DNA from 3 places in the Burkholderia pyrrocinia genome. Region 1 is predicted to be linked to each of the others. Evidence: predicted binding sites of a transcription regulator. Region 1 holds the regulator's gene; each other region holds the start of a gene.
The links. Region 1 encodes FliA, which starts transcription of late flagellar genes. Its sites were predicted from a motif close to CTAAAGTTTNNNNNNNNNNNGCCGNTA; they were not measured.
Positions count from the first base shown of each region.

Region 1 (9,895 bases):
CTACGGGCTGCGGCTCGTAGGCAGCGCGGTGTCGGGCGTGCTCGGCAGCCTGCCGCAGGTGACGAGCGGCGGCGCGCCGGTCGCCGAGTGCGGCAAGTTCGTGTCGAGCTACACATGGGGCTCGGTGCGCACGGTCGACCTGTCGATGGGCACCGAACAGGCGAGCTCGCTGCCCGTGCAGATCATCGGCGACCTCGGGACGACGAACGTGCCGAGCTCGTGCACGAACGGCGGCGCGTCGGCCAACTCGGCGAGCGCGCTCGGCGCGAACGGCATCCTCGGCATCGGGCCGGCGCCGAACGACTGCGGCACGACCTGCGCGACGTCGACGTCGTCGTCGAGCAACAACTACTACGCATGCCCGAACGGCAATGCAAGCTGCGCGGTTGCGCTCGTGCCGGTCGCGCAGCAGGTGGCCAATCCGGTTCATCGTTTCGCGACCGACAACAACGGCGTGATCGTGCAGATGCCGGCCATCTCGAGCAGCGGGCAGGCGAGCGCGACGGGCCAGCTGATCTTCGGGATCGGCACGCAGAGCAACAATGCGCTCGGCGCGTCGACCGTCATGACGTCGACCACGACGGGCGACGTCAGCGCGTCCTTCCTCGGCAGTACGGTGACGGCGTTCTTCGATACGGGTTCGAACGCGTATTTCTTCAACGATTCGTCGCAGACGGTCTGTTCGAGGAACACGCAGTTCTACTGCCCGTCGTCCACGACGACCTATACGGCGACGCTGACCGGCCAGAACAGCGCGAGCGGCACCGTGTCGATGCCCGTCGCGAACGCGGATACGCTGTTCGCGAACGCGTCGACGTTCGCGTTCAACGACATCGCGGGGCCGTTCGGCTCGGCCGGATGGCTCGACATCGGCATTCCGCACTTCTACGGCAAGACGATCTACTTCGGGATGGACAAGCGCTCGAGCGGCGGCGCGGCGCCTTTCGTCGCGTTCTGACGCGGCACGACCGCAGGCGGCAACGAGGGGGCGAGCGATCGCCCCCTTTTTTTTTATCCGGAGACCGCGCGCACTACGAATGGGATCGGGAGCGGGAATGGCGAAGGGCAGCGCGACTGGCGCGCCCGCGTAATGCCGGCCGGCCGGTAAATCGAATGCCGCGCGACCGGATCGATTATCGATCGCGTCCGGATTCATTCGGTTGTAATCAAACGCTTGATTATCTGGGGCTGGTGTTCCTGTCCGGTCTTCAAGATTATTAAAATGACGCGATATGCAAACCTGCGGCGCCGCATTACGTTAGGGCAGCCGTTCCCGCGACGGTGCAACGGGGTGTGCGCGCCGGCCGGCATGCGAAAAGAGATGGAGTCTGTCGAAATTCAAACCTATAATGCCGGCGTTGTTTCCGGGGTGCCAATATAAAACAGGAGGGTAATAAGATGAATTTTTCCGAAGCCATTCGTTCCGTACTCAATCAATACGCGAAATTCGAAGGCCGTGCGCGTCGTGCCGAATACTGGTATTTCGCGCTGCTGAGCTGCATTCTTTCGGTCGTCTCCCAGGTAATCGGCGCGGTCGGCCGCAACGCGGGTCTGGTTACGCTGTTGCTGCTGGGCGTGCTCTTCCTGATTTCGCTGGCGCTGATCGTTCCGGGCATCGCGGTCAGCGTGCGCCGCCTGCACGATACGGGCCGCTCGGGCTGGTTCCTGCTGATCGGGCTGATTCCGATCGTCGGCGCCATCCTGCTGCTCGTGTGGATGTGCTCGCGCGGCACCGAAGGCACGAACCGCTTCGGCGCGAATCCGATCCCGGCGCTCTGAGCGCCGCCTGCCCCGACGCGCGACGCCGTCGCGTCGGGGCCCGACTTCCCCGTTTTCCCGTTCCTCCGCTTCACCGTTCCCGCTTCGCGCCGTCACCGTCCCGTCCGGGAGCCGCGTTTCACCGTTGTGCCGATCGCCGCGTTTTTCCGCCGCCTCGCACCCCGTCGCGCGCCGTTCCACCTCCCATCCAGCCCCGTTCGCGCGGGCTCGCCCGATTCCCCGAAATACCCCCCTTTCCCGGCTTTGCTCGACCGATCGGCGTTTGACGCCTCCATGAATAATCGGTGTCACTGGAAAGCGGCATTCCGCCGTACCCGACTGGAGGCCCCGTGGCAGACGAGAGCGATCTCGACAAGACCGAAGCCGCCACTCCCAGACGCCGCGAGAAGGCGCGCGAGGAGGGGCAGGTCGCGCGTTCGCGCGAACTGGCTTCGTTCGCGCTGCTCGCGGCCGGATTCTACGGCGCGTGGCTGCTCGCGGGCCCGTCGGGTGCGCATCTGCAGGCGATGCTGCGCGGCGCGTTCACGTTCGACCGCGCGACCGCGTTCGACACGAACCGGATGCTTTCGGCGGCCGGCAGCGCGAGCCTCGAAGGCTTCGCCGCGCTGCTGCCGATCCTCGCGCTCACCGGCCTCGCGGCGCTGCTCGCGCCGATGGCGCTCGGCGGCTGGCTGATCTCGCAGAAGACCTTCGAGCTGAAGTTCGACCGCCTGAACCCGATCTCGGGCCTCGGCCGGATCTTCTCGATCCAGGGGCCGATCCAGCTCGGGATGTCGCTCGCGAAGACGCTGGTCGTCGGCGGAATCGGCGGCATCGCGATCTGGCGCAGCAAGGACGAGCTGCTCGGCCTCGCGACGCAGCCGCTCGGCACGGCGCTCCCCGACGCGCTGCACCTGGTCGCCGTGTGCTGCGGCACGACGGTCGCCGGGATGCTGGTGGTCGCCGCGCTCGATGTGCCTTATCAAATCTGGCAGTACAACAAGAAATTGCGCATGACGAAGGACGAAGTGAAGCGCGAGCATCGCGAGAACGAAGGCGATCCGCACGTGAAGGGGCGGATCCGCCAGCAGCAGCGCGCGATCGCGCGCCGCCGGATGATGGCGGCCGTGCCGAAGGCCGACGTGGTCGTCACGAACCCGACGCACTTCGCCGTCGCGCTGCAATACACGGACGGCGAGATGCGCGCGCCGAAGGTCGTCGCGAAGGGCGTGAACCTCGTCGCCGTGCGCATCCGCGAACTCGCGGCCGAGCACAACGTGCCGCTGCTCGAGGCGCCGCCGCTCGCGCGTGCGCTGTATCACAACGTCGAACTCGAGCGCGAGATTCCCGGTTCGCTGTACTCGGCCGTCGCCGAAGTGCTCGCGTGGGTCTACCAGCTCAAGCGCTTCCGTTCGGAAGGCGGCGCGTTCCCCGCAGTGCCGGTCGATCTCGACGTGCCGGCCGAACTCGACAAGGGCACGTCGGTGCCCGTCGACGATGAACGAGAGGAAGCCGAGGACACGCTCGGCAAGCAAGGAGCCTCCGCATGAGCACCCCGACCGGCCTGTTCGCGAAGCGCACGAACCCGTTCGCGGGCACCAACCTGCGCGCGCTCGCAGGCCCCGTCCTCATCTGCATGATCCTGGGGATGATGATCCTGCCGCTGCCGCCGATGCTGCTGGATCTGCTGTTCACGTTCAACATCGCGCTGTCGGTGATGGTGCTGCTCGTCAGCATGTACACGATGAAGCCGCTCGACTTCGCGGCGTTCCCGAGCGTGCTGCTGTTCTCGACGCTGCTGCGCCTGTCGCTGAACGTCGCGTCGACGCGCGTCGTGCTGCTCGAGGGCCACACGGGCCCCGACGCGGCAGGCCAGGTGATCGAGGCATTCGGCCACTTCCTGGTCGGCGGCAACTTCGCGGTCGGCATCGTCGTGTTCGTGATCCTGATGATCATCAACTTCATGGTGATCACCAAGGGCGCGGGGCGGATCGCCGAAGTGTCCGCGCGCTTCACGCTCGACGCGATGCCCGGCAAGCAGATGGCGATCGACGCCGACCTGAACGCCGGCCTCATCAACGAGGAACAGGCGCGCAAGCGCCGCCTGTCCGTGTCGCAGGAAGCCGAGTTCTACGGGTCGATGGACGGCGCGTCGAAGTTCGTGCGCGGCGACGCGATCGCCGGCCTGATCATCATGGCGATCAACGTGATCGGCGGGCTGATCGTCGGGATGGTCCAGCACGACATGAGCTTCGCGGCGGCCGGCACGAACTACACGCTGCTGACGATCGGCGACGGCCTCGTCGCGCAGATCCCGTCGCTCGTGATCTCGACCGCGGCCGGCGTGATCGTGTCGCGCGTCGCGACCGACGAGGACATCGGCACGCAGATCACCGGGCAACTGTTCACGAACCCGCGCGTGCTGACGATCACCGGCGTGATCATCGTGATCATGGGGCTGATCCCGGGGATGCCGCACTTCGCGTTCCTCGCGCTCGGCGGCGGCGCGATCTGGCTGGCCCGCACGCAGACCCGGCGTGCGGCGGCCCGCAAGGCGGCCGGCGACCTGACCGACATCGCGCCGCCCGCCGTGCTGCCGTCCGATAGCCACGAGGCGACCTGGGACGACGTGCAGTTGATCGACCCGCTCGGCCTCGAAGTCGGCTACCGGCTGATCCCGCTCGTCGACAAGAACAGCGACGGCGAGCTGCTCAAGCGCATCAAGAGCATCCGCAAGAAATTCGCGCAGGAAATCGGCTTCCTGCCGCCGGTGATCCATATCCGCGACAACCTCGAACTGCGGCCGAACGCGTACCGGATCGCGCTGAAGGGCGTCGAGATCGGCGTCGGCGAAGTGTTCCCGGGCCAGTGGCTCGCGATCAACCCCGGCCAGGTGACGGCCGCGCTGCCGGGCGCCGTCACGCAGGATCCCGCGTTCGGGCTGCCGGCCGTGTGGATCGACGTCGCGCTGCGCGAACAGGCGCAGGTGTACGGCTACACGGTGGTCGACGCGAGCACGGTCGTCGCGACGCACCTGAACCATCTCGTCGTCCAGCACGCGGCCGAGCTGCTCGGCCGCCAGGAAGTGCAGGCGCTCGTCGAGCGTACCGGCAAGGACGCGCCGTCGCTCGTCGAGGACCTCGTGCCGAAGACGATCTCGCTGACGACGCTGCAGAAGGTGCTGCAGAACCTGCTCGAGGAAGGCGTGCCGATCCGCGACATGCGCACGATCCTCGAGGCCGTGTCCGAACATGCGGGCCGCGGCGACGCGTTCGAGATCACCGCCGCGGTGCGGCTCTCGCTCGGCCGCGCGATCACGCAGCAGTGGTATCCGGGCGCGGGCGAGATGCAGGTGATGGGCCTCGACTCGAATCTCGAGCGCGTGCTGTCGCAGGCGCTCGCCACCGGCGCGAATCCGGGCCTCGAACCCGGCCTCGCGCACAACCTTCTGACCGGCACGCAGCAAGCGATGCTGCGTCAACAGAATCTCGGGCTGCCGCCCGTGCTGCTGGTGCAGCACGCGCTGCGCGCGATGCTCGCGCGTTTCCTGCGCCGCAGCCTGCCGCAATTGAAAGTGCTGTCGTATGCCGAAGTGCCGGACACACGCACGATCAAAGTCGTTAACGTCATCGGGGGTTCCGCTTGAACATTCGCAAATTCACCGGCGCGACGAGCCGCGACGCGCTTCGTCTGGTGCGCGAGGCGCTCGGCGCCGACGCGGTCGTGCTGTCGAACCGCACGCTCGATGACGGCAGCGTCGAAATCGTCGCACTCGCCGATTCGGACCTGGCCGCGGTGACGCCGCCGGCCGCCGCGCGGCCGCGGATCGCCGCGCCGCGCGTGCCGGAATCCGTGCCGGCCGCGGCGGTGCCGGGCATCGTGTCGCGCCCGGGCGGCGCGCTCGCGCGCCCGAGCGTCAATCCGTATGCGGCAGGTGAAGGCGGGCTGCCGGACGTGTTCTCGTCCGTGTTCGGTGCAAGCGCCGAAGCGGACGAAGCAGCCGCGCAATCCTCGACGATCGATGCAGACGCGCCGGCTGCGGCAGCGCCGTCGATCGCCGCGCCGGCCGCAGGATGGCCTGCCCCCGCTTCCGAACCCGCGCCGTGGCTCGTCGAGCACGCGAAGCGCCTGACGCAGCAGCGCGACGCGCTGATCGCGCGTACCCAGGCGCCGCCTGCCGCGCCGCCAGCCAGCGCGCCCGCGCCGCAGGGCGCCGCGAGCGCGCCGTCGCCCGACTGGGCACGCGACATCGTGCGCGATGCCGAACGCCGGATGCCGGCAGCCGCGCCGCGCACGCCCGACGCGAGCACCGCGAACGCCGCAAAGGCGGCCGAGCGCACGCGGCTGTCCGCCGACGCGGCCGCCGCGGTGGCCGATGCGGTGAAGTCGCGCATCGAGCGGATCGTCAACGATACGGTGATGCAGGAGCTCGGCGAACTGCGCGGAATGATGGAAGAGCAGTTCGACAGCCTGAAGTGGCACGACCGCCAGCGTCGCAGCGCCGTGCATGGCGCGCTGACGAAGCACCTGTTCGCGGCCGGCCTGTCCGCGCAGCTCGTGCGGATGCTCGTCGACAACCTGCCGTCCGGCGACGGCGCGCAGACCTTCGAACAGGCCGCCGAATGGGCGCAGTCGGTGCTCGCGGCGAACCTGCCGGTGCTCGACAGCGAGGACGCGCTGATGGAGCGCGGCGGCGTGTTCGCGCTGATGGGGCCGACGGGCGTCGGCAAGACGACCACCACCGCGAAGCTGGCCGCGCGGTGCGTGATGCGCTTCGGCGCGAGCAAGGTCGCGCTGCTGACCACCGACAGCTACCGGATCGGCGGCCACGAGCAGCTGCGCATCTTCGGCAAGATCCTCGGCGTGCCGGTGCACGCGGTGAAGGATGCGGGCGATCTCGCGCTCGCGCTGTCCGAGCTGCGCAACAAGCACATCGTGCTGATCGACACGATCGGCATGAGCCAGCGCGACCGCGCGGTGTCCGACCAGATCGCAATGCTGCACGGCGCGAACACGCCGGTGCAGCGCCTGCTGCTGCTCAACGCGACCAGCCACGGCGACACGCTCAACGAAGTCGTGCAGGCGTACCGCAGCGCGGGCGAGCATCCGGACCTCGCCGGCTGCATCCTCACGAAGCTCGACGAAGCGACCCACCTCGGCGGCGTGCTCGACACGGTGATCCGCTACAAGCTGCCGGTCCACTACGTGTCGACCGGCCAGAAGGTGCCGGAGAACCTGTATGTCGCATCGACCAGATTCCTGCTGAAGAGCGCGTTCTGCGTGCCGCGCGACGGCTCGCCCTTCGTGCCGCAAGACGAGGACATGCCGACGCTGCTTTCCGCCCTGACCGCACGTTCCACCGCCGAGCTGCACGAGGTGCGATTTGGATAAACGAACCATCGACCAGGCCGAAGGGCTGCGGCGCCTGTTGGCCGGGCGCACGTCGCGCATCGTCGCGGTGACGGGCGGGCCGGCGGGTGTCGGCTGCACGTCCGCCATCGTGAACCTGGCGGCGGCGCTCGCGTCGCTCGGCAAGGATGTGCTCGTCGTCGACGAGCGCGCCGACGTGCATTCGGCCAGCGCGACCCTCGCGGGCGCATGGCTGCGCGACGGCGAGCGCACGCGGGTGGCCGCCGGGTTCGGCCTGTGCGCGGCCGCGCGGCTCGCGCGCGCCGGCTACAGCGACGCGCAACTGAGCGACTTCATCGACGGCCCGGCCGACATCGTCCTCGTCGACGCGCAGCTCGGCGCCGACGGCTCGTTCTCGGCACTCGCGCGCGAAGCGCACGACGTGCTGGTTGTCACGCGGGTGGCCGCGCAGGCGATCACCGAGGCGTACGCGTGCATGAAGCGGCTGCATTTCGCGCACGCGCTCGCGCAGTTCCGCGTGCTGACCAATCACGTCGGCAGCCATGCGGACGCGAAGACGGCCTTCGACAACCTCGCGGGCGTCGCGAGCCGCTACCTGACGGTGTCGATCGCCGATGCGGGCTGCGTGAGCGCCGATCCGCTCGTCGAGCACGCGCGCGAACTGATGCATGCGGTGGTCGACGCGTTCCCGTCGTCGTCGGCCGCGCGCGACTACCGGCAGATTGCCGCCGACCTGCTGTACTGGCCGATGCGCCCGCGTTCGGGTGCGGGCCGCGCCGTCCACGCGGGCGGCAAGCCGTCGTATGAGGCGGGCGCGGCACACGCCGCGTGAGCGCCACCGGAAGGAGGGGGCCATGATGTACAACGCTCAAGGAAAGATGTCCCAGGCCGACGTGCTCGCGCAATATGCGCCGCTCGTGCGTCGCCTCGGGCTGCAGCTCGTCGCGAAGATGCCGGCGAGCGTCGACCTCGACGACCTGATCCAGGCCGGCATGATCGGCCTTATGGACGCGGCCGGCCGCTACAAGGAAGACCAGGGCGCGCAGTTCGAGACCTACGCGACGCAGCGCATCCGCGGCGCGATGCTCGACGAGCTGCGCAGCAACGACTGGCTGCCGCGCAGCCTGCGCAAGACGTCGCGCGAGGTCGAGCACGCGGTGCACCAGGTCGAGCAGCATCTCGGCCGCTCGGCGAGCGAGACCGAGATCGCGCTGCACCTGAACATGCCGCTCGACGAATACCAGGGGATGCTGCAGGACCTGCACGGCAGCCAGCTCATCTATTACGAGGATTTCGACCGCGCGGCCGACGACGAGCCGTTCCTCGACCGCTATCGCGTCGATCACGCCGATCCGCTGTCGGCGCTGCTCGACGAGCACCTGCGCGAGGCGCTCGTCGAGGCGATCGAGCGGCTGCCGGAGCGCGAGAAGCTGCTGATGTCGCTGTACTACGAACGGGGTCTGAATCTGCGCGAGATCGGCGCGGTGCTCGAAGTGAGCGAATCGCGCGTGTGCCAGTTGCACAGCCAGGCCGTCGCGCGCCTGCGCGCGCGGCTGCGCGAACAGGCGTGGGTCGGCGCGGAGTCCTGACCCTTTCCGGACGGCGACGCGCGCCGACGCGGCGCGCTTGAATCGCTCGAGTCGCTTGCGCATTGTGCGCGCCGATTTGCTACAATCCCTCCCGTTTTCCGAGGAGCGTTGCGACGGACCATTCAGCGTCCGCCAGGCTCGGAAGGCTTCACCAAGCAGCCGTGCGGCGCGCGTTTCGCGACCGTCGCGCCGGCTCCGCTTCCTGAACGGCGCTCACGTCACCAATCTAGAAACTTTTTAGAAAGGAGGGCGTGATGAACGCCATTATCGATTCGCAAGCTTCCAAGGATTACGTCGTCGCCGACATGGCGCTGGCCGGCTGGGGCCGCAAGGAACTGAACATCGCCGAGACCGAAATGCCGGGCCTCGTGCAAATCCGCGACGAATACAAGGCGCAGCAGCCGCTGAAGGGCGCACGCATCGCCGGTTCGCTGCACATGACGATCCAGACGGGCGTGCTGATCGAGACGCTGAAGGCGCTCGGCGCGGACGTCCGCTGGGCGTCGTGCAACATCTTCTCGACGCAGGACCACGCCGCGGCCGCGATCGTCGAAGCCGGCACGCCGGTGTTCGCGTTCAAGGGCGAATCGCTCGACGAATACTGGGAGTTCTCGCACCGCATCTTCGAATGGCCGAACGGCGAATTCGCGAACATGATCCTGGACGACGGCGGCGACGCAACGCTGCTGCTGATCCTCGGCTCGAAGGCCGAGAAGGACCGTTCGGTGATCGCGAAGCCGACCAACGAGGAAGAAGTCGCGCTGTACAAGTCGATCGAGAAGCACCTCGACATCGACGCGACCTGGTACTCGAAGCGCCTCGCGCACATCAAGGGCGTGACCGAAGAAACCACGACCGGCGTGCACCGCCTGTACCAGATGGAAAAGGACGGCCGCCTGCCGTTCCCGGCGTTCAACGTGAACGATTCGGTCACGAAGTCGAAGTTCGACAACCTGTACGGCTGCCGTGAATCGCTCGTCGACGGCATCAAGCGCGCGACCGACGTGATGATCGCGGGCAAGGTCGCGGTCGTCGCGGGCTACGGCGACGTGGGCAAGGGCTGCGCGCAGTCGCTGCGCGGCCTGGGCGCTACCGTGTGGGTCACCGAAATCGATCCGATCTGCGCGCTGCAGGCGGCGATGGAAGGCTACCGCGTCGTGACGATGGAATACGCGGCC
Region 1 covers NZ_CP070977.1:2,936,455-2,946,349, reverse strand. Annotated here, with positions in the region: gene JYG32_RS13695 (DUF3443 domain-containing protein) at 1-958, shown strand, start outside; gene JYG32_RS13690 (DUF805 domain-containing protein) at 1,399-1,779, shown strand; gene flhB (flagellar biosynthesis protein FlhB) at 2,109-3,308, shown strand; gene flhA (flagellar biosynthesis protein FlhA) at 3,305-5,404, shown strand; gene flhF (flagellar biosynthesis protein FlhF) at 5,401-7,149, shown strand; gene JYG32_RS13670 (MinD/ParA family ATP-binding protein) at 7,142-7,960, shown strand; gene JYG32_RS13665 (RNA polymerase sigma factor FliA) at 7,983-8,717, shown strand; S-adenosyl-L-homocysteine riboswitch at 8,812-8,939, shown strand; gene ahcY (adenosylhomocysteinase) at 8,972-9,895, shown strand, end outside.

Region 2 (9,895 bases), 380 kb from region 1:
ACGGCGTCTTCGTCGTCGTCCGGCGGCACCACTACCAACTGATCCAACTGATCGAGCTTTCTCGAAACGGAGACCGAAATGGGTTATCAACAGGGTCTGAGCGGCCTCGCCGGCGCATCGAACGCGCTCGACGTGATCGGCAACAACATCGCGAACGCGAACACGACCGGCTTCAAGTCGAGCACCGCGCAGTTCTCCGACATGTACGCGAACTCGGTCGCGACGTCGGTCAACACGCAGATCGGCATCGGCACGTCGCTGAACTCGGTGCAGCAGCAGTTCGGCCAGGGCACGATCAATACGACGAACTCGTCGCTCGACGTCGCGATCAACGGCAACGGCTTCTTCCAGATGTCGAACAACGGCGTGACGACGTATTCGCGCGACGGCACGTTCCAGCGCGACAAGAACGGCTACATCGTCAATGCGCAGGGCATGAACCTGATGGGTTACATGGCCGACAAGAGCGGCGTGATCAACACCGCGCAGACCGTGCCGCTGCAGGCGCCGACGACCAACATCGCGCCGACCGCGACGACCAAGATCACCGGCCAGTTCAACCTGAACTCGCAGGACACGGTGCCGGCCAAGACGCCGTTCAGCGCGACCGACACCACGACCTACAACTACTCGACGTCGATCCAGGTGTACGACTCGCTCGGCGGTTCGCAGGCGGTCAACATGTACTTCGTGAAGTCGGCGGCCGGCGCGTGGGAAGCGTACGCGGGCGTCCAGGGCGGCGCCACGACCGATCTCGGCACGGTCACGTTCAATTCGGCCGGCGCGATCCAGAGCACGACGCTGCCGGGCTCGGCCACGCCGACCACGTCGCTCGGCCAGTTCCAGTTCACCGTGCCGAACACCGATGGCTCGGCGACGCCGCAGAGCCTCACGCTCGACCTGACCGGCACGACGCAGTACGGCGGCAAGGACGGCGTGAACAACCTCGCGCAGGACGGCTACGCGAGCGGCACGCTGACGACCTACTCGATCGGCACCGACGGCAAGCTGACCGGCAACTACTCGAACGGCCAGACCGCCGTGCTCGGCCAGATCGCGCTCGCGAACTTCAACAACCCGAACGGGCTGGTCAACCTCGGCGGCAACCAGTATGCGGAATCCGCCGCATCGGGCGTGCCGCAGATCTCCGCGCCGGGCAGCACGAACCACGGCACGCTGCAGGGCAGCGCGCTCGAGAACTCGAACGTCGACCTCACGTCGCAGCTCGTCAACCTGATCACCGCGCAGCGCAACTACCAGGCGAACGCGCAGACGATCAAGACGCAGCAGACCGTCGACCAGACGCTCATCAACCTGTGACGCACGGATAACCGGCAGCCATGGACCGACTGATCTACACGGCGATGACGGGCGCGTCGCAGGCGCTCGACCAGCAGGCGACAGTCGCGAACAATCTCGCGAACGCGTCGACGACGGGCTTTCGCGCGCAGCTCGCGACGTATCGCGCGGTACCGATGAATTTCGGCGACGGCAGCGCGATCGACCCGACGACGACGCGCACCTACGTGCTCGCGTCGACGCCCGGCGCGGATTTCGCGCCGGGTCCGATCACGCGCACCGGCAATCCGCTCGACGTCGCCGTGCAGGGCGCCGGCTGGCTGTCGGTGCAGACGGCCGACGGTAGCGAGGCGTACACGCGCGCCGGCAACCTGCACGTCGACGAGAACGGCCAGCTCGTCAACGCGAGCAACCTGCCGGTGGTCGGCAACGGCGGCCCGATCTCGGTGCCGCCGAACGCGGAAGTGACGATCGGCAAGGACGGCACCGTTTCCGCGCTGATGCCGGGCGACCCGCCGACGGCGGTCGCGATCGTCGACCAGATGAAGCTCGTCAATCCCGATCCGGCCACGCTCACGCGCGGCAACGACGGGTTGTTCCGCACCGCCGACGGCAATCCGGCCGACGCCGACACGAACGTGGTCGTCACGCCGAATTCGATCGAAGGCAGCAACGTCAACCCGGTGAGCGCGATGGTCGCGATGATCGACAACGCGCGCGCGTTCCAGCTTCAGTCGAAGCTGATCCAGACGGCCGACCAGAACGAGCAGTCGGCGAACCAGCTGCTCAACTTCAGCTGAGCGCCCGCGCCAGCCCACGCAGGAGACCTTACAAGTGAACCGTTCGCTCTACATCGCCGCCACCGGCATGAATGCGCAGCAGGCGCAGATGGACGTGATTTCGAACAACCTCGCGAACACCAGCACGAACGGCTTCAAGGCGTCGCGCGCGGTGTTCGAGGATCTGCTTTACCAGACGATCCGCCAGCCCGGCGCGAACTCGACGCAGCAGACCGAGCTGCCGTCGGGCCTGCAGCTCGGTACCGGCGTGCAGCAGGTCGCGACCGAGCGCCTGTACACGCAGGGCGGCCTCACGCAGACCGGCAACTCGAAGGACGTCGCGATCAACGGCTCGGGCTTCTTCCAGGTGCTGATGCCGGACGGCACGAACGCGTACACGCGCGACGGCTCGTTCCAGACCAACGCGCAGGGCCAGCTCGTCACGTCGAGCGGCTACCAGATCCTGCCGGCAATCACCGTGCCGCAGAACGCGCAGTCGCTGACGATCGGCAAGGACGGCGTCGTGTCGGTCACGCAGCCGGGCTCGGGCAACGCGGTGCAGATCGGCTCGCTGCAGATCGCGACCTTCATCAACCCGGCCGGCCTCGAGGCGCGCGGCGAGAACCTGTTCTCCGAGACGACGTCGTCGGGCGCGCCCAACGTGTCGCAGCCGGGGCTGAACGGCGCGGGCGTGCTCAACCAGGGTTATGTCGAAGCGTCGAACGTGAACGTCGTGCAGGAGCTCGTCAACATGATCCAGACGCAGCGTGCCTACGAGATCAACAGCAAGGCCGTGACGACGTCCGACCAGATGCTGCAGACCGTCACGCAGATGAAGACCTAACCGGAACACCCCGTCGTCGCCATGAAGCAGGTTCGCCTCCTCCCGTCAGCCACCGTCCGCGCCGCATGCGCGGTCGCGGTGGCGGCGCTCGCCGGTTGCGCGCAGATCCCGCGCGATCCGATCATCCAGCAGCCGATGACGGCGCAGCCGCCGACGCCGATGTCGATGCAGGCGCCCGGCTCGATCTTCAACCCCGGCTACGCGGGGCGGCCGCTGTTCGAGGATCAGCGGCCGCGCAACATCGGCGACATCCTGACGATCGTGATCGCGGAGAACATCAACGCGACGAAATCGTCGGGCGCGAACACGAACCGGCAGGGCAACACCGACTTCAACGTGCCGACGGCCGGCTTCCTCGGCGGGCTGTTCGCGAAGGCGAACCTGTCGGCGTCCGGCAACAACAAGTTCGCGGCGACGGGCGGCGCGAGCGCGGCGAACACGTTCAACGGCACGATCACGGTGACCGTCACCAACGTGCTGCCGAACGGCAACCTCGTCGTCAGCGGCGAGAAGCAGATGCTGATCAACCAGGGCAACGAATTCGTGCGCTTCTCGGGCGTCGTCAACCCGAACACGATCTCGGGCGCGAACTCCGTCTTCTCGACGCAGGTCGCCGACGCGCGGATCGAATACTCGGCGAAGGGCTACATCAACGAAGCCGAGACGATGGGCTGGCTGCAGCGCTTCTTCCTCAACATCTCGCCGTGGTGATGACGATGCAGAAGACCCTGTCCAGCCGCCTGTCGTCCCGCGCGCAAGCCTTCGCGCGGCTCGCCGTCGCGTTCGTGGCCGCGGCCTGCGTGTTCGGCGCGGCGCCCGCGCACGCGGAACGCCTGAAGGATCTCGCGCAGATCCAGGGCGTGCGCGACAACCCGCTGATCGGCTATGGCCTCGTCGTCGGTCTCGACGGCACGGGCGACCAGACGATGCAGACGCCGTTCACGACGCAGACGCTCGCGAACATGCTCGCGAACCTCGGCATCTCGATCAACAACGGGTCGGCCAACGGCGGTTCGTCGTCGCTGAACAACATGCAGCTGAAGAACGTCGCGGCCGTGATGGTGACCGCCACGCTGCCGCCGTTCGCGCGGCCCGGCGAGGCGCTCGACGTGACCGTGTCGTCGCTCGGCAATGCGAAGAGCCTGCGCGGCGGCACGCTGCTGCTCACGCCGCTGAAGGGCGCGGACGGGCAGGTGTACGCGCTCGCGCAGGGCAACATGGCGGTCGGCGGCGCGGGGGCCAGCGCGAACGGCAGCCGCGTGCAGGTGAACCAGCTCGCGGCCGGCCGGATCGTCGGCGGCGCGATCGTCGAGCGTTCGGTGCCGAACGCGATCGCGCAGATGAACGGCGTGCTGCAACTGCAACTGAACGACATGGACTACGGCACCGCGCAGCGGATCGTGTCCGCGGTCAATTCGAGCTTCGGCCCGGGCACCGCGACGGCGCTCGACGGCCGTACGATCCAGCTCGCCGCGCCGGCCGACTCGGCGCAGCAGGTCGCGTTCATGGCGCGGCTGCAAAACCTCGACGTGAGCCCGGACAAGGCCGCAGCGAAGGTGATCCTGAACGCGCGCACCGGCTCGATCGTGATGAACCAGATGGTCACGCTGCAGAGCTGCGCGGTCGCGCACGGCAACCTGTCGGTCGTCGTCAACACGCAGCCGGTCGTGTCGCAGCCGGGGCCGTTCTCGAACGGGCAGACGGTGGTGGCGCAGCAGTCGCAGATCCAGCTCAAGCAGGACAACGGCGCGCTGAAGATGGTGACGGCCGGCGCGAATCTCGCCGACGTCGTGAAGGCGCTGAACACACTCGGCGCGACGCCGGCGGACCTGATGTCGATCCTGCAGGCGATGAAGGCGGCCGGCGCGTTGCGTGCCGACCTGGAGGTCATCTAAATGGCAGCCACGCTCCCGAATGCGAACGACCTCACGCAGCGCTTCGCGCTCGACGTGCAGGGTTTCGACGCGCTGCGCGCGCAGGCGAAGCAGTCGCCGCAGGCCGGCGCGAAGGCCGTCGCCGGGCAGTTCGACGCGATGTTCACGCAGATGATGCTCAAGAGCATGCGCGACGCGTCGCCCGATGGCGGGCTGTTCGATTCGCATACGTCGAAGATGTACACGTCGATGCTCGACCAGCAGCTCGCGCAGCAGATGTCGACGCGCGGGATCGGCGTCGCCGACGCGCTGATGAAACAGTTGCTGCGCAACGCGGGGCAGGGCACGGGCGGCGACACGGCGGCCGATGTCGGCGCGGGCGGCCTGGGCGCGGGCGGCCTCGGCACGGCCGGCAACGAAGGCAGCCTCGCCGCGATGAACGCGATGGCGCGCGCGTATGCGAACGCGGCCGGGAACAACGGCGGGCTCGCCGGCGCGCGCGGCTATTCGGGCGGCAGCGCGCTGACGCCGCCGCTGAAAGGCGCGAGCGGTGCGCCGGACGCCGACGCGTTCGTCGACCGCCTCGCCGCGCCGGCGCAGGCCGCGAGCGCGACCACGGGCATCCCGGCGCGCTTCATCGTCGGCCAGGCCGCGCTCGAATCGGGCTGGGGCAAGCGCGAGATCCGCGCGGCCGACGGCTCGACCAGCTACAACGTATTCGGCATCAAGGCGAGCAAGGGCTGGACCGGCCGCACGGTGTCGGCGCTGACGACCGAGTACGTGAACGGCACGCCGCGCCGCGTGGTCGCGAAATTCCGCGCGTACGACTCGTACGAGCACGCGATGACCGATTACGCGAACCTGCTGAAGAACAATCCGCGCTACTCGGGCGTGCTGAGCGCGAGCCGCAGCGTCGAGGGCTTCGCGCACGGGATGCAGAAGGCCGGTTACGCGACCGACCCGAACTATGCGAAGAAGCTGATCTCGATCATGCAGCAGATCGGCTGACGAACCAGGGCCTGTTCCTGCTGATAACAGGCCCCAGCCACCGCCAGTTGGCCCCTTTCGGACCGCGCCCGGCAGCCTGCCGCGCGCGGTTTCAACGTTTGCGCGAAAAAAATCGGCAAATCGATCTAAACTTTCGGTCAGCACTGCCGCTAAGTGTGAGAGACCTGCGACCGGGCCCCCGTTCTGGCCCGGTTTTACTGCGCACCGGTTGCCCCGGGCGCCCATGACAAGAAAGACCGGCTAGCCATGAATATCGAAACGTCGACCGACCCCAGCCTGGATGCAGGTCACTCCGGGCCCGACTATGCCCGCCGCAATCCGCTGGAAATTGGCGTGCAACTGCGCAACCTCGTGAACCGCGGCGATTTCCTGACCGTCCAGTATCCGGGCGGCCAGCTCGTCACGCGCCTGCTCGAGGTCGACGTCGGCGCGCGGACGTTCACGTTCGACTGGGGGGCGCTGTCCGAGCAGAACGCCGGCATCCTCGGCGCGTCGCACTGCACGTTCGCGGCCTCGCCGGAGGGCGTGCGCGTCGAATTCACCACGGGCACGCCGCGCGAGACGCGCTACGAGGGGCTGCCCGCGTTCGTCGCCGATTTCCCCGAAGTGCTGATGTGCATCCAGCGCCGTGAATATTTCCGCGTCGATGCGCCGATCGTCGATCCGTTCCTGTGCCGCGGCAAGCTGCCGGACGGCGAGAGCTTCCTGTTCGAGGTGCACAACCTGTCGCTCGGCGGCGTGGGGCTGCGCACGGCCGACGAACGCGTCGAGGCGCTCGAGGTCGGCACGCTGCTGCCCGACGTCGAACTCGAGCTGACCGGCCACGGCAAGCTGTCGCTCGACCTGCAGCTCGTGTCGCAGCGCTCGACGCAGATGCCGAACGGGTCGCGGCGCTACCAGCTCGGCTTCCGCTACATGTCGCTGCCGGGCAGCGCCGAGAACACGCTGCAGCGGCTGATCACGCAGCTCGAGATGAAGCGCCGCTCGCTCGCGCGGGCCTGACGCACACGCGGTCGCCGGCCTCGCACGGGCCGCCCGCGTACCACGGCCGGCCCCGCCCGCCGGACGCTTCGACCCGCGACGCACGAGCGCGCGCCGCGCGTGCATTTTTCCCTCAATTTTTTCGATCCGCGGCCGTTATACCGGGAGTCACGCAACCCGGCGGCCGCAGCGCGGCCGGCTCATCAGGATCGCGCATGTCCAACACACTCATGAACCTCGGCGTCAGCGGCCTGAATGCCGCGCTCTGGGGCCTCACGACGACCGGCCAGAACATCAGCAACGCCGCGACGCCGGGCTATTCGGTCGAACGACCGGTCTATGCCGAGGCGAGCGGCCAGTACACGAGCAGCGGCTACATGCCGCAGGGCGTCAGCACCGTCACCGTGCAGCGGCAGTACAGCCAGTACCTGAGCGACCAGTTGAACGGCGCGCAGACGCAGGGCGGCGCGCTGTCGACGTGGTATTCGCTCGTCACGCAGTTGAACAACTACGTCGGCAGCCCGACGGCCGGCATCTCGACCGCGATCACGAGCTACTTCACCGGGCTGCAGAACGTCGCGAACAGCGCGTCCGACTCGTCGGTGCGACAGACCGCGATGAGCAATGCGCAGACGCTCGCGAACCAGATCACCGCGGCCGGCCAGCAGTACGACGCGCTGCGCCAGAGCGTGAACACGCAGCTGACGAGCACCGTCACGCAGATCAACGCGTACACCGCGCAGATCGCGCAGCTCAACCAGCAGATCGCGTCCGCGAGCAGCCAGGGCCAGCCGCCGAACCAGCTGATGGACCAGCGCGACCTCGCGGTGTCGAACCTGTCGAACCTCGCGGGCGTGCAGGTCGTGCGCAACAGCGACGGCTACAGCGTGTTTCTCGCGGGCGGCACGCCGCTCGTCGTCGCGAACAAGAGCTACCAGCTCGCGACCGTCGCGTCGCCGTCCGATCCGAGCGAGCTGACCGTCGTGTCGCAGGGGATCGCCGGCGCGAACCCGCAGGGGCCGAACCAGTACCTGTCGGACGCATCGCTGTCGGGCGGCACGCTCGGCGGCCTGCTCGCGTTCCGCAGCCAGACGCTCGACCCCGCGCAGGCGCAGCTCGGCGCGATCGCGACCAGCTTCGCCGCGCAGGTCAACGCGCAGAACGCGCTCGGCATCGACCTGTCGGGCAATGTCGGCGGCAACCTGTTCACGACCGGCTCGCCGATCACCTACGCGAACCAGGGCAACACCGGCAACGCGGCGCTGTCCGTGTCGTTCGCGAACGCATCGCAGCCGACCACGAGCGACTACACGCTGTCGTACGACGGCGCGAACTACACGCTGACCGACCGCGCGAGCGGCACGGTGGTCGGCTCGTCGACGTCGATGCCGGCTTCGATCGGCGGGCTGAACTTCTCGTTCTCGTCCGGCTCGATGAGCGCCGGCGACAAGTTCACCGTGCAGCCGACGCGCGGCGCGCTGAACGGCTTCGGCCTCGCGACGTCGAACGGCTCGGCGATCGCGGCGGCGGCGCCGTACGTACCGTCGGCCACCACGACGAACACGGGCACCGGGACGATCGGCGCTCTGTCGGTCACGAGCGCAACGGCCGCGGCCAATGCGCACAATTACACGATCACGATGGGCGGGACGTCGGCCGCGCCGTCCTACACGGTCACCGACAACACGGCCGTGCCGCCGACGACCACCGCCGCGCAGCCGTACCAGTCCGGCTCGCCGATCACGCTGACGGCCGGCGTCACGGTGACGGTATCGGGCACGCCGGCGGTGGGCGACACGTTCAAGGTCGCGCCGAACACGGGCGGCACGAACGACGGCAGCAACGCGCTCGCGCTGTCGAAGCTCGTCAACTCGAAGTCGTTCGCCAACGGCTCGACCACGCTGACCGGCGCGTACGCGAACTACGTGAACAGCATCGGCAACACGACGAGCCAGCTGAAGTCGTCGAGCGCCGCGCAGACCGCGCTGGTCGGCCAGATCACGTCCGCGCAGCAGTCGGTGTCGGGCGTGAACCAGAACGAGGAAGCGGCCAACCTGATGCAGTACCAGCAGCTCTACCAGGCGAACGCGAAGGTGATCCAGACGGCGTCGACGCTGTTCCAGACCGTGCTCGGCCTGTTCAACTGATTTCGGGGATCGAAGCGATGCGGATTTCCACCACCCAGTTCTACCAGATGAACGTCGCTCAGATGAGCGACCAGCAGGCGCAGCTCTCGCAGCTGTACCAGCAGATCTCGAGCGGCGTGAGCCTCGCGACGCCGGCCGACAACCCGCTCGGCGCGGCGCAGGCCGTGCAGCTGTCGATGACGTCGGCGACGCTGTCGCAGTACGCGTCGAACCAGAACGCCGCGCTGTCGTCGCTGCAGAAGGAAGACCAGACGCTCATCAGCGTCAACAACCTGCTGAACAGCATTCATACGGTCGTGATCCAGGCCGGCGACGGCTCGATGTCCGACAGCGACCGCTCGGCGCTGTCGACGCAACTGCAGGGCTATCGCGACCAGCTGCTGACGCTCGCGAACTCGACGGACGGCTCGGGCAATTACCTGTTCTCGGGCTTCCAGTCGACCACGGCGCCGTTCTCGAATGCGCCGGGCGGCGGCGTGACGTACAGCGGCGATACGGGCACGCGCCAGGTGCAGATCGCCGACACGCGTGCGATCTCGCAGGGCGACAACGGCGCGAACGTGTTCCTGTCGGTGCCGATGCTCGGCAGCCAGCCGGTGCCGCTCGCCGGCGCGACCAACACGGGCACCGGCACGATCGGCGCGGTGTCGATCACGAGCCCGTCGGCCGCGACCAACGCGCACCAGTTCGCGATCACGTTCGGCGGCACGGCGGCCGCGCCGACCTATACGGTCACCGACAACTCGGCCGTGCCGCCGACCACGACCGCCGCGCAGCCGTATTCGGCCGGCGCGGGGATCGCGCTCGGCAACGGCCTGTCGGTGCCGGTGTCGGGAACGCCCGCGCCCGGCGACACGTTCACGGTCACGCCCGCGCCGAAGGCCGGTACCGACGTGTTCGCGGCGCTCGACACGATGATCGCCGCGCTGAAGGTGCCGATCAGCAGCAACACGACTTCCGCGG
Region 2 covers NZ_CP070977.1:3,315,339-3,325,233, forward strand. Annotated here, with positions in the region: gene flgD (flagellar hook assembly protein FlgD) at 1-42, shown strand, start outside; gene flgE (flagellar hook protein FlgE) at 79-1,320, shown strand; gene flgF (flagellar basal-body rod protein FlgF) at 1,341-2,099, shown strand; gene flgG (flagellar basal-body rod protein FlgG) at 2,134-2,922, shown strand; gene flgH (flagellar basal body L-ring protein FlgH) at 2,944-3,633, shown strand; gene JYG32_RS15425 (flagellar basal body P-ring protein FlgI) at 3,639-4,817, shown strand; gene flgJ (flagellar assembly peptidoglycan hydrolase FlgJ) at 4,818-5,804, shown strand; gene JYG32_RS15435 (flagellar brake protein) at 6,051-6,806, shown strand; gene flgK (flagellar hook-associated protein FlgK) at 7,001-8,932, shown strand; gene flgL (flagellar hook-associated protein FlgL) at 8,950-9,895, shown strand, end outside.
Region 2: the regulator FliA is predicted to act here: its motif matches at 6,918-6,944, upstream of flgK (flagellar hook-associated protein FlgK).

Region 3 (9,895 bases), 330 kb from region 1:
GGCCGCTGATCGGCGCGCGCACTTAAGCGGCAATGCTCAGGCAAACGTATCGACGAGGCCCGCGCGGCTCACGCGCGCGGCGGCCGGTGCGGATTGCGCAGCGTCGGTGGGTGCATCGACGGCTGACGATCCGCCGTGCCCGCGCCGCGACGACTGGCCGCGGGCGAAGGTCTGTTGCGGGTTCTGCTGCTGCGACGCGAAGCCGCCGTCGCTGACTGTCGCGCTGCCGAGCCCGAGCCCGCCCGCTTCCATCGCATCGCGCAGCTTCGGCAGCGCGGCTTCGACCGCGTCGCGCACCTGTGCGTGCTGCGACACGAACAGCGCATGCGCGTGGTTGTCCGCGACGCGCAGCACCACCTGCAGCGGCCCGAGATCGGGCGGGTTGAGCGTCAGTTCGGCGCTCTGCTGGTGCGCATTCGACAGGAATACGACCTTCTGGCTCAGCGCGTCCGTCCAGTCGGCGGTACCGACGTGCGGGGCGAGCACGTGCGGGTTGGCAGTGGCGATCGCGCTCGCGGCGGGCGACAACTGCAGGTTCGCCTGCGCCGCGGCCGCAGCCGTTGCGCCGGCCGCGAGCGTCGCGCTGGCCGCCGGGTCCGTCGCGTCGCCGGCTGCCGCGAGCGCATGCTGCGCGCCGGACTGCGCGTTCGCGTCGGCCTGCAGCGCCTGCGCGGTGACCTGCGTCGGCGTCTGCTGGGTGGCGAGCGCCCCTTTCGCGTCGGCGAGCGTGCGGTCGAACGTCGGCACCTTCGGCGTCAGCGGTGCGGCGGCGGTCGATGCAGACGATGCGGGTGCCGAAGCCGAAGCCGAAGCCGAAGCCGAAGCCGAAGCCGAAGCCGTTGCGCCGGCCGCGGGCATCGCGATCGCGCCCGAGCCGCCGGTCAGCTTGGCGAGCGCCGCTTGCAGCGCGTCGCGGCTCGACGCCGGCGTGGCCGGCTGGGCGGCCGCATCCTTGGCTGCGTGGTCCGCCAGCGCGGCCGTCGCGTCGGGCTGGCCGGACACGGCCGCCTTTTGCGCGGTAGCGGCGGCTGGGGCGGTATCGGCTGGCGTCGCGTTGTCCGTGCGTGCCTGCAGTTGTGCCTGCACGGCCGCGGCGGCCGCGAGTGCGCCGGCGTCGGGATTGGGGTTGGCGGTGGCGTTCGTGTCGTCGGTCGACCGGGCGTCGTCCGGGCCGGACGGCTTCGTGCCGGCGGCCGGCTTCGACGCGGCCTGCGTCGTCGACGCACCCGGCGTGCCGGCGTTCGCCGCGTCGCGCCGCGTGACGACGCTTTGCTTCAGCGTCTGCGCGAACGGCACGGCGGCCGTGGCGGTCGTGGTGGCAGCGGTGTCTTTGGCGGAGGCGGTGCCGGACGAACCCGAGCCGCGGGCGGCCTTGAGTGCGGCGCCGGCGGTGTCGATCAGCGCGCCGAGCAGGGGCAGGGGAGGCATGGCGGTTCTCTCGTTCGAATGCGGTGGTCGGTTACGACGAACGGGCCGCGTCGGCCCGCATGCGCAGGAGCTTCGCGGCGTGTTCATCGGAGTCGCGCTGTTCGCGCCGGGCGTCGCGCTGCGCTTCCTGCGCGACGCCGCGCGCCTGCAGGATTTCATACGAGCCGACGGTGCGTTTCTTCTGTTGCCAGTTCGGGCGTGCTTCGTCGATGCGGACTTCGGCCGCGGCCAGCACGTTGCGCTGCTGCGCGATCGCCGCGTCGAGCGTGTCGATGAACGCCTGGAAATTGCGCCAGTTGCCGGCCGGCATCCCGTTCTGCGCGGATTGCGCGAAGCGCGCGTGGTATTCGTCGCGATAGCGCAGCAGCGCGTCGAGCTGCTCTGCGGCCGAGGTGCGGTCGCGCTGCGCGGTACCGAGCTGCTTCGCGGCCGTGTCGAGGTCTTCCTGCGCGCGGTCGAGCAGCAACTGAAGGGGAAAGCCGGGAGCCATCGTGATCAGCCTCCGTAAGCATCGAACAGCGCATCGAGCCCGGCGAGGCTCGACGCGAACGGCGCGCATTCGCGAAAGCCCTGTTGCAGGAACGCCTCGATGCGCGGATAGAGCGCGATCGCGCGGTCGAGCTGCGCGTCGCGTCCGGGGGCGTACGCGCCGACCGCGATCAGGTCGCGATTGCGCTGGTAGCGCGACAGCATCTGCTTGAACTGCCGCACGTGGTCGAGATGCGTTTCGTCGATCAGCGCGGTCATCGCGCGGCTGATCGACGCCTCGATGTCGATCGCGGGATAGTGGCCGGCCTCGGCGAGCGTGCGCGACAGCACGATGTGGCCGTCGAGGATCGCGCGCGCCGAATCGGCGATCGGGTCCTGCTGGTCGTCGCCTTCGGTCAGCACCGTGTAGAACGCGGTGATCGAGCCGCCGCCTTCGGGCCCGTTGCCGGTGCGCTCGACGAGCGCGGGCAACTTCGCGAACACCGACGGCGGGTAGCCCTTCGTCGCGGGCGGCTCGCCGATCGCCAGCGCGATCTCGCGCTGCGCCATCGCGTAGCGCGTCAGCGAATCCATCAGCAGCAGCACGTGCTTGCCCTGGTCGCGGAAATACTCGGCGAGCGACGTCGCGTAGGCCGCGCCCTGCATCCGCAACAGCGGCGACACGTCGGCCGGCGCCGCGACGACGACCGAGCGCGCGAGCCCGTCTTCGCCGAGGATCTGTTCGATGAATTCCTTCACTTCGCGGCCGCGTTCGCCGATCAGCCCGATCACGATCACTTCCGCGCTCGTGTAGCGCGCCATCGTGCCGAGCAGCACCGACTTGCCGACGCCGGAGCCCGCGAACAGGCCCATCCGCTGCCCGCGGCCGACGGTGAGCAGCGCGTTGATCGCGCGCACGCCGACGTCGAGCACGTGGTGGATCGGTTCGCGTTCGAGCGGATTGATCGACGGCGCCGACAGCGGCGCATCGACCTTCGACGCGAGCGGGCCGAGGCCGTCGAGCGGGCGGCCCGACGCGTCGACGACGCGCCCGAGCATCTCCCAGCCGACCGGCAGCCGCTTCGCGCCCGCGAGCGGATCGGTGACGGGCGCGCTTTCGCGCGGCCACACGCGCGCGCCGGGCAGCACGCCGGCGACGTCGGTGGTCGGCATCAGGAACAGGCGGTCGCCGGCGAAGCCGACGACTTCCGCTTCCGCGTGCGGCAGCGTGCTGCCGGGCGGCAATTCGATCGTGCATTCGGCACCGACCGACAGGCGCAGCCCGATCGCCTCGAGCACGAGGCCCGCCGCGCGCGTGAGGCGCCCGCACGGCCGCAGCGGCAGCGCGCGGTGGCTGCGCGCGGCGAGCCCGTTCAGGTGCGTGCGCCAGTGCGCGAGATGCGGATTGTGCGGCGCGCGCGGCGTGGTGCCGGATGCGGCGGCCGCTGCGTGCGGCTTCGCGTCGTGTGCGGTGTCGTGTGCGGCAGCGGGGCCGAACGATGCGAGCGCGAGCTCGCGTTCGAGCGGCGTCATGCCGTCATGCGCGAGCGATTCGGGCGGCCGCGTCACCACGTGCTCACCTTGCCGATCGCGGCGGCGACGCGCTGCCAGCGCGTGGGCAGCGTCGCGTCGACCTCGCCGGTCGCGGCGTGCGCGCGGCAGCCGCCGCGCTCGATCGACGCGTCGGTGCGCACGTTCCAGCCGAGCGTATCGAGATCGTCCTGCAGATAGGCTTCGACGACGGGCAGGTCGGCCGGATTCACCGCGAGATGCGGCGCGCCGGACAGCGCGGGTTCGGCCGCGAGCACGTCGCGCACGGCCGCGACGAGCGCGGCCGGGTCGTGTTTCACGTGCTGGCGCACGACCTGCTGCGCGATGTCGAGCGCGAGCTGCGCGATGTCGGACGCGAGATCGTGCTCGGCGGTCGACACGGCCTCGCGGAACGACGCGGCGAGCGCCGCGAGCTGCGCGGCTTGTTCGCGCGCATCGGCCTGGCCGGCCTCGAAACCCTGTTCGCGGCCCTGCTCGAACCCGGCCTGGTAGCCGAGCGCCTGGCCTTCGACGTGGCCGGCCGCACGGCCTTCGGCGTGCGCGGCGTCGCGCACGCGCTGCAGTTCCTCGGCGAGCGCGGCGGCGGCCGCTGCCGCGTCGTCGGTCGGCGGCGGCGGCGGCGGGTCGAACGACGCCATCTCCCACCGCTGGTAGGCGGTGAGGGTGCCCGCGCGATCGCTCGCCGAATCAGACATACGCGTCTTCCGCCTTGCCGCCGATCACGATCTGGCCGCTCTCGGCGAGGTTGCGCACGATCTGCAGGATGCGGCGCTGCTGCGTCTCGACTTCGGACACGCGCACCGGGCCGCGCGCGTCGAGATCCTCGGCGAGCAGTTCGGCGGCGCGCTGCGACATGTTCGCGAGGAACTTCTGGCGCAGCGCGGGCGGCGCGCCTTTCAGCGCGACGATCAGTGTTTCCGACTCGACTTCCTTCAGCACCATCTGGATCGCGCGATCCTCGAGTTCGAGCAGGTTCTCGAACACGAACATCTGGTCGACGATCTTCTGCGCGAGATCGGCGTCGTACTGGCGCACGCTTTCGAGCACGCCTTCCTCGTGCACGCTCGTCATGAAGTTCAGGATCTCGGCCGCGGTGCGGATGCCGCCCATCGGGCTGCGCTTCAGGTTGTCGCTGCCGGACAGCAGGCCGGTGAGCACGTCGTCGAGCTCGCGCAGCGCGGCCGGCTGGATGCCGTCGAGCGTCGCGATCCGCAGCAGCACGTCGTTGCGCAGCCGCTCGGTGAAGCACGACGCGATCTCGGACGCCTGGTCGCGGTCGAGGTGCACGAGGATCGTCGCGATGATCTGCGGATGCTCGTTCTTGATCAGTTCGGCCACGGCGCCCGAGTCCATCCACTTCAGGCCCTCGATGCCGCTCGTGTCGCTGCCCTGCAGGATGCGGTCGATCAGCACGCCGGCCTTGTCCTCGCCGAGCGCCTTGGTCAGCACCGAGCGGATGTACTCGCTCGAATCGAGTGACAGCGCGGTGTGCTGCTCGGCTTCCTTCACGAAGTCCTGCAGCACGTCCTCGACCTGCTCGCGCGTGACGTTCTTCAGCGCGGCCATCGCGGCGCCGATCTTCTGGACCTCGCGCGGCGCGAGGAACTTGAATACCTGCGCGGCCTCTTCCTCGCCGATCGACATCAGCAGCAGCGCGCTCTTGGTCAAGCCTTCAGCGTTCATCGGACACCCAGTTCTTCACGACGGTGGCGACGATCTTCGGATCCTGGCGGGCGATCGTGCGCGCGTAGTCGAGGTTGCGTTCGTAGCGGTTCTTCTCGTTCTCGAAGCCGAGCAGCAACGAGTCGGCTTCCTCGGTCATGACCGGCGCCGGCAGGCCGTCGAGCACGACCGGATCTTCCGGCGCCGCGAGCGCCGGCGCGACCGGCTCGGCCGGCGGGAACGCGCGGCGCATCGCCGGGCGTACGAACATGAAGTAGAGCGCCGCCGCGGCCGCCGCGATGCCGAGCCATTTCGCGGCTTCCTTCGCCATCGCGATCATGTCGGGCTGGCGCCACCACGGCAGGTCGGCGTACGGGTCGCTCACGGTCGAGAACGCGCTGTTCACGACGTTGACCGAGTCGCCGCGCTTCTCGTCGTAACCCATCGCGTCCTTCACGAGCTGCTCGACCTGCGCGAGCTTCGCGGGCGGCAGCGGCTGCATCGTCACGTGGCCCTTCGCGTCGGCGATCGGCTGGTAGTTGACGACGACCGCGACCGACAGCCGCTTCACGCTGCCCATCGGCTGTTCGAGATGGCGGATCGTCTTGTCGACTTCGTAGTTGGTCGTCTGGTCCTTGCGGTCGCTGACCGGCGTCGTCTGCGGCGCATTCTGGCCGTTGCCGGCGACGACCGGCGCGGAAGCCGGCTGCGGCGGCGTGTTCGACAGCGCGCCCGGCACGCCCGACGCGCCGCCCTGCGCGAGTTCGGTCGCGCTGCTGGTCTGCTGGCTGCGGATTGCGGCCTGCTGCTGCGTGCCGTTCGGGCCATAGCTTTCCGACGTCTGCTCGATCTTCGAGAAATCGAGGTCCGCGCTGACCTGCGAGCGCGCGTTGCCGGCGCCGAAGATCGGCACGAGGATCGCGTCGATGCGCTTCTGCGTGTTGTGCTCGACCTGCTGCACGTACTTGAGCTGGCTCGCGTCGAGGCCCGACGCCGAAGCCGGCTGGGTCAGCAGGTTGCCGTCCTGGTCGACGATCGTCACGTTCTTCGCGGGCATGTCGGGCACGCCGGACGACACCATCCGCGTGATCGCCTGGACCTGGCCCTCGTCGAGCACGCGGCCCGGGTAGAGGTCGACGAAGACCGACGCGCTCGGCGCTTCCTTGTCGCGCACGAATACCGACGGCTTCGGGATCGCGAGATGCACGCGTGCGCTGCGCACCGCGTTGATCGATTCGATGGTGCGCTGCAGCTCGCCTTCGAGCGCGCGCTGGTAGTTGACCTGTTCGGCGAACTGGCTGATGCCGAATTTCTGGTTGTCCATCAGCTCGAAGCCGACCGAGCCGCCCTTCGGCAGCCCCATCGCGGCGAGCTTCAGGCGCGTTTCATGCACCTGGTTCGACGGCACGAGGATCGCGCCGCCGGCATCGGCGAACTTGTAGGGAACGTTTGCCTGCTGGAGCGCGGTAATGATCGCGCCGCCGTCGCGGTCCGACAGGTTGCTGTACAGCACGCGGTAGTCGGGCGTGCGGCTCCACAGCACGAGCGCGGTAATCGCGGCGATCGCGAACGCGACGGCGATCAGGAACGGCAGCTTCGGGTTGCCCTTCATCCGCGAGATGCCGGGAATGCGTTCCGCGAAGCCGCCGAGCCCGAAGTCCGCGCCGGCGACGCCCGCGCCCGGCAACGCGGCGGCCGCGGCGGCGCCGGGCGCCGGGCTGGCGAGGCCCGCGCGGGCGTCGGGGTTGATCAGCGAGTTGGCCTGCGAATCCATGCGTCGAGTTTCTCCGGAGCGGGACGACTGAGCTCGCTCGGACGAGCGGGCGGACAATGACACGATGCGATTATCGTGACCCGGGCCGGACTCCGATCGACCGAAAAGAGCGGGGTTTCCCCCGTACTTTCTCGGCTTTGCCGCGCGGCGCGCTGCTATCCTTTTTCGCGATCCGGTATGGTGCGCGTGGTGCGGCGCCGGCGGAAACGCCCGGTGCGTCCGGGTCTCTTCTCTTATGTCTGGGGACAGCATGGCTGCGAACGTCAGCGGAATCGGTTCGGTGTTGCAACAGATGCAGTCGATGGCCGCGCAGGCGTCGGGCGGCGTCGCAAGCCCGACGGCGGCGCTTGCCGGCTCGGGCGCGGCGACGGCCGGCACGTTCGCGAGCGCGATGAAGGCGTCGCTCGACAAGATCAGCGGCGACCAGCAGCACGCGCTCGGCGAGGCGCAGGCGTTCGAGGTCGGCGCGCCGAACGTGTCGCTGAACGACGTGATGGTCGACATGCAGAAAGCCAACATCGGCTTCCAGTTCGGGCTTCAGGTCCGCAACAAGCTAGTGAGCGCTTACAACGACATCATGCAGATGTCGGTGTGACGCGACGGGCATCCGGGGACGGCCAACCGGCGACGGCCTCCGGGCTTGCCGGGCAGGGCCGGCGGGCCGGCATCCCGGGTCCGGCGGCGGCCCCGCGCGCCTAAAGCTTTTCAAATCCCTTCCGATAACTCCGGAGAAGGCCGCGTCGTGCGATGCACGGCGGCGGCTCCCGTATAGCCAAGGCATGACAAGGAGAAGCGCATGTTTTCCCCAGGACACGCTGGAGCCAGTGCTTACGCGCGTGTCGGCGTCGAGACGGGGGTGATGGGCGCCTCCCCGCACCGGCTGATCGCGATGCTGTACCAGGGCGCGCGGCAGGCGATCGCGCTGGCGCGCATGCATCTGCAGCAGGGCAACGTGTCCGCGCGCGGCGAAGCGATCGGCAAGGCGATCCGGATCGTCGAGAGCGGCCTGCAGGCGTCGCTGAACCGCGACGTGGGCGGCGAGATCGCGGGCCGGCTCGACGCGCTGTATGCGTATATCGGCCGGCGCCTGCTGGAAGCGAACGCGCAGGCGAGCGACGCGATGCTGGTCGAGGTCGACGGGCTGCTCGCCACGCTCGAGGAAGCATGGACGGGCATCGCCCCGGAAGTCGCGCGGATGGCCGCGCAACAGGCAGTGGAAGCAGCACGATGAATCTCAAGGCCGAATACTTCGCGCGTTACGAGGCGCTCGCGGCCGTGTCGGGCCGGATGCTGTGCGCCGCGCGCGGCGCCGACTGGAGCGCGTTGCCGGGGTTGCAGGCCGAATTCATGCAGCTCGTCGCCGGACTGAAGGAAGCCGATCCGGGCGTCGCGCTCGACGAATCGGATCTCGGCCGCAAGCTCGACCTGATTCGCCGCATCCTGGCCGACGACGCCGCGATCCGCGATCTCGCGAGCCCGGACGTCGCGCGGCTGTCCGCGCTGTTCGAGGCGCGGCGCTCGACCAAGGTATTGACCGACCTCTACCGCGCGCGCGGGTAGGGCCCGTTTTCCGGGGCGACGGGCGCGGAGTGCCCGCACCCGTTGCCGCATGCGGCACGCGCGCTATTCCCGCGGGCGGCACTGGCGTGCCGCGCCCGGATTCGCAACGATGTGGCTGAGGTGAGCAGGCTCCGATCATGACCGGTATCGACTCCGTTGCAGCCGCGCTGCTGGCGAGCCGTCTCGACAGCCTGCTGACCGGCACCGTATCGGCGCCCGCCGGCGGCGGCGCGACCTCGCAGGTCGGCACGCCGGGTACCGGTGCGTCGTCCTCGCCGCCGGCCGGCGGCCAGCCCGCCGCGCCGCAAGCCTCCACACAGACCGCGCTGTCCGATGTCGGGCGCGTGCTCGACGCGATCTCGCGCGCGGGCGGCGACGCGACGCCGGCGATCGCCGGGCGTGCGCCGCTGCTGGCCGATCCCGCCGTGCTGCTGACCGATACGGCCGTGCCGGCGCGTGCGCCGGCCGCGTCCGATCCGGCGGCGTCTTCCACGCCTTCTTCCGCCGCGGCGGCGCGCGAAACGACCGCGCTGCCGCCGGTCGCAGCGTTGCGCGCAGCGCTCGCGCAGGCCGTGAGCGAGAGCGGCCTCTTCTACGAATCCCATCTGGCGCAGTGGCTGGCCGGCCAGCGTCCGCTCGCGGCGCTGATGCGCGAGCCGCAGGCGCGCCTGACGGCCGCGCTCGCGCCGGCCGACCCGGGTGCCGCGCAGCACGATTCGACCGACGTGCTCGACGAACTGCTCGCGCAGCGCCCGCCGCTGCCGGCGACCACGCGGGCGACCGCGCAGGCGGGCACGCCGGCCCAAGGCGGCGCGCCCGCTCGCGATTCCGCGCAGGCGTGGCCGGCGGCCGCCCGGCAGGGCGCGTCGCTGCCGCCCGATACCGTCGATCCGCTCGGCGCGCACGCCGACCCGCGCTGGACGCCGGCGCGTGCCGAGCTGGCTGCCGCGTCGTCCGATCCACCGGCGCAGACGCTCGCCACCGTACACCCGGCCGCCGTGCCGCTCGTCAGGCAACAGCTCGACGCACTCGCGACCGACCAGTTCCGCTGGACCGGCGAGGCGTGGCCCGGCGCGCGGCTCGACTGGACGATCGAACCCGACGATGCGGGCAGCCGCGCGCCGGGCGGCGGCGACGACACGGGTGACGGCATCGCATGGCGCACGCGCCTGACGCTGACGTTGCCGTCGCTCGGTACGGTCGACGCGGAGCTGGTGCTGAACGGCGCGCAGCTTGTCGCGCGGCTGCGTGCGAACCAGACGGGTGCCGACCGTCTCACGCGGCACGAGGCCGCGCTGCGGCAGCGGCTCGAGGGATCGGGGCTGCGGGTGGGCGGGCTGTCGATCCGCGCGGTCGATGACGGGCCGGACGGCTTCGACCTGTTTGCCGCGCAGGCCGCCGCCACCGCGTATGCGCGCGGTGCGGCCGGCGGGCCGGGCACGCGCGTGCCGG
Region 3 covers NZ_CP070977.1:3,265,476-3,275,370, forward strand. Annotated here, with positions in the region: gene JYG32_RS15150 (GMC family oxidoreductase) at 1-9, shown strand, start outside; gene JYG32_RS15155 (flagellar hook-length control protein FliK) at 37-1,428, opposite strand; gene fliJ (flagellar export protein FliJ) at 1,460-1,918, opposite strand; gene fliI (flagellar protein export ATPase FliI) at 1,924-3,468, opposite strand; gene fliH (flagellar assembly protein FliH) at 3,462-4,142, opposite strand; gene fliG (flagellar motor switch protein FliG) at 4,135-5,130, opposite strand; gene fliF (flagellar basal-body MS-ring/collar protein FliF) at 5,120-6,883, opposite strand; gene fliE (flagellar hook-basal body complex protein FliE) at 7,134-7,478, shown strand; gene fliS (flagellar export chaperone FliS) at 7,680-8,114, shown strand; gene JYG32_RS15195 (flagellar protein FliT) at 8,111-8,443, shown strand; gene JYG32_RS15200 (flagellar hook-length control protein FliK) at 8,581-9,895, shown strand, end outside.
Region 3: the regulator FliA is predicted to act here: its motif matches at 7,579-7,605, upstream of fliS (flagellar export chaperone FliS).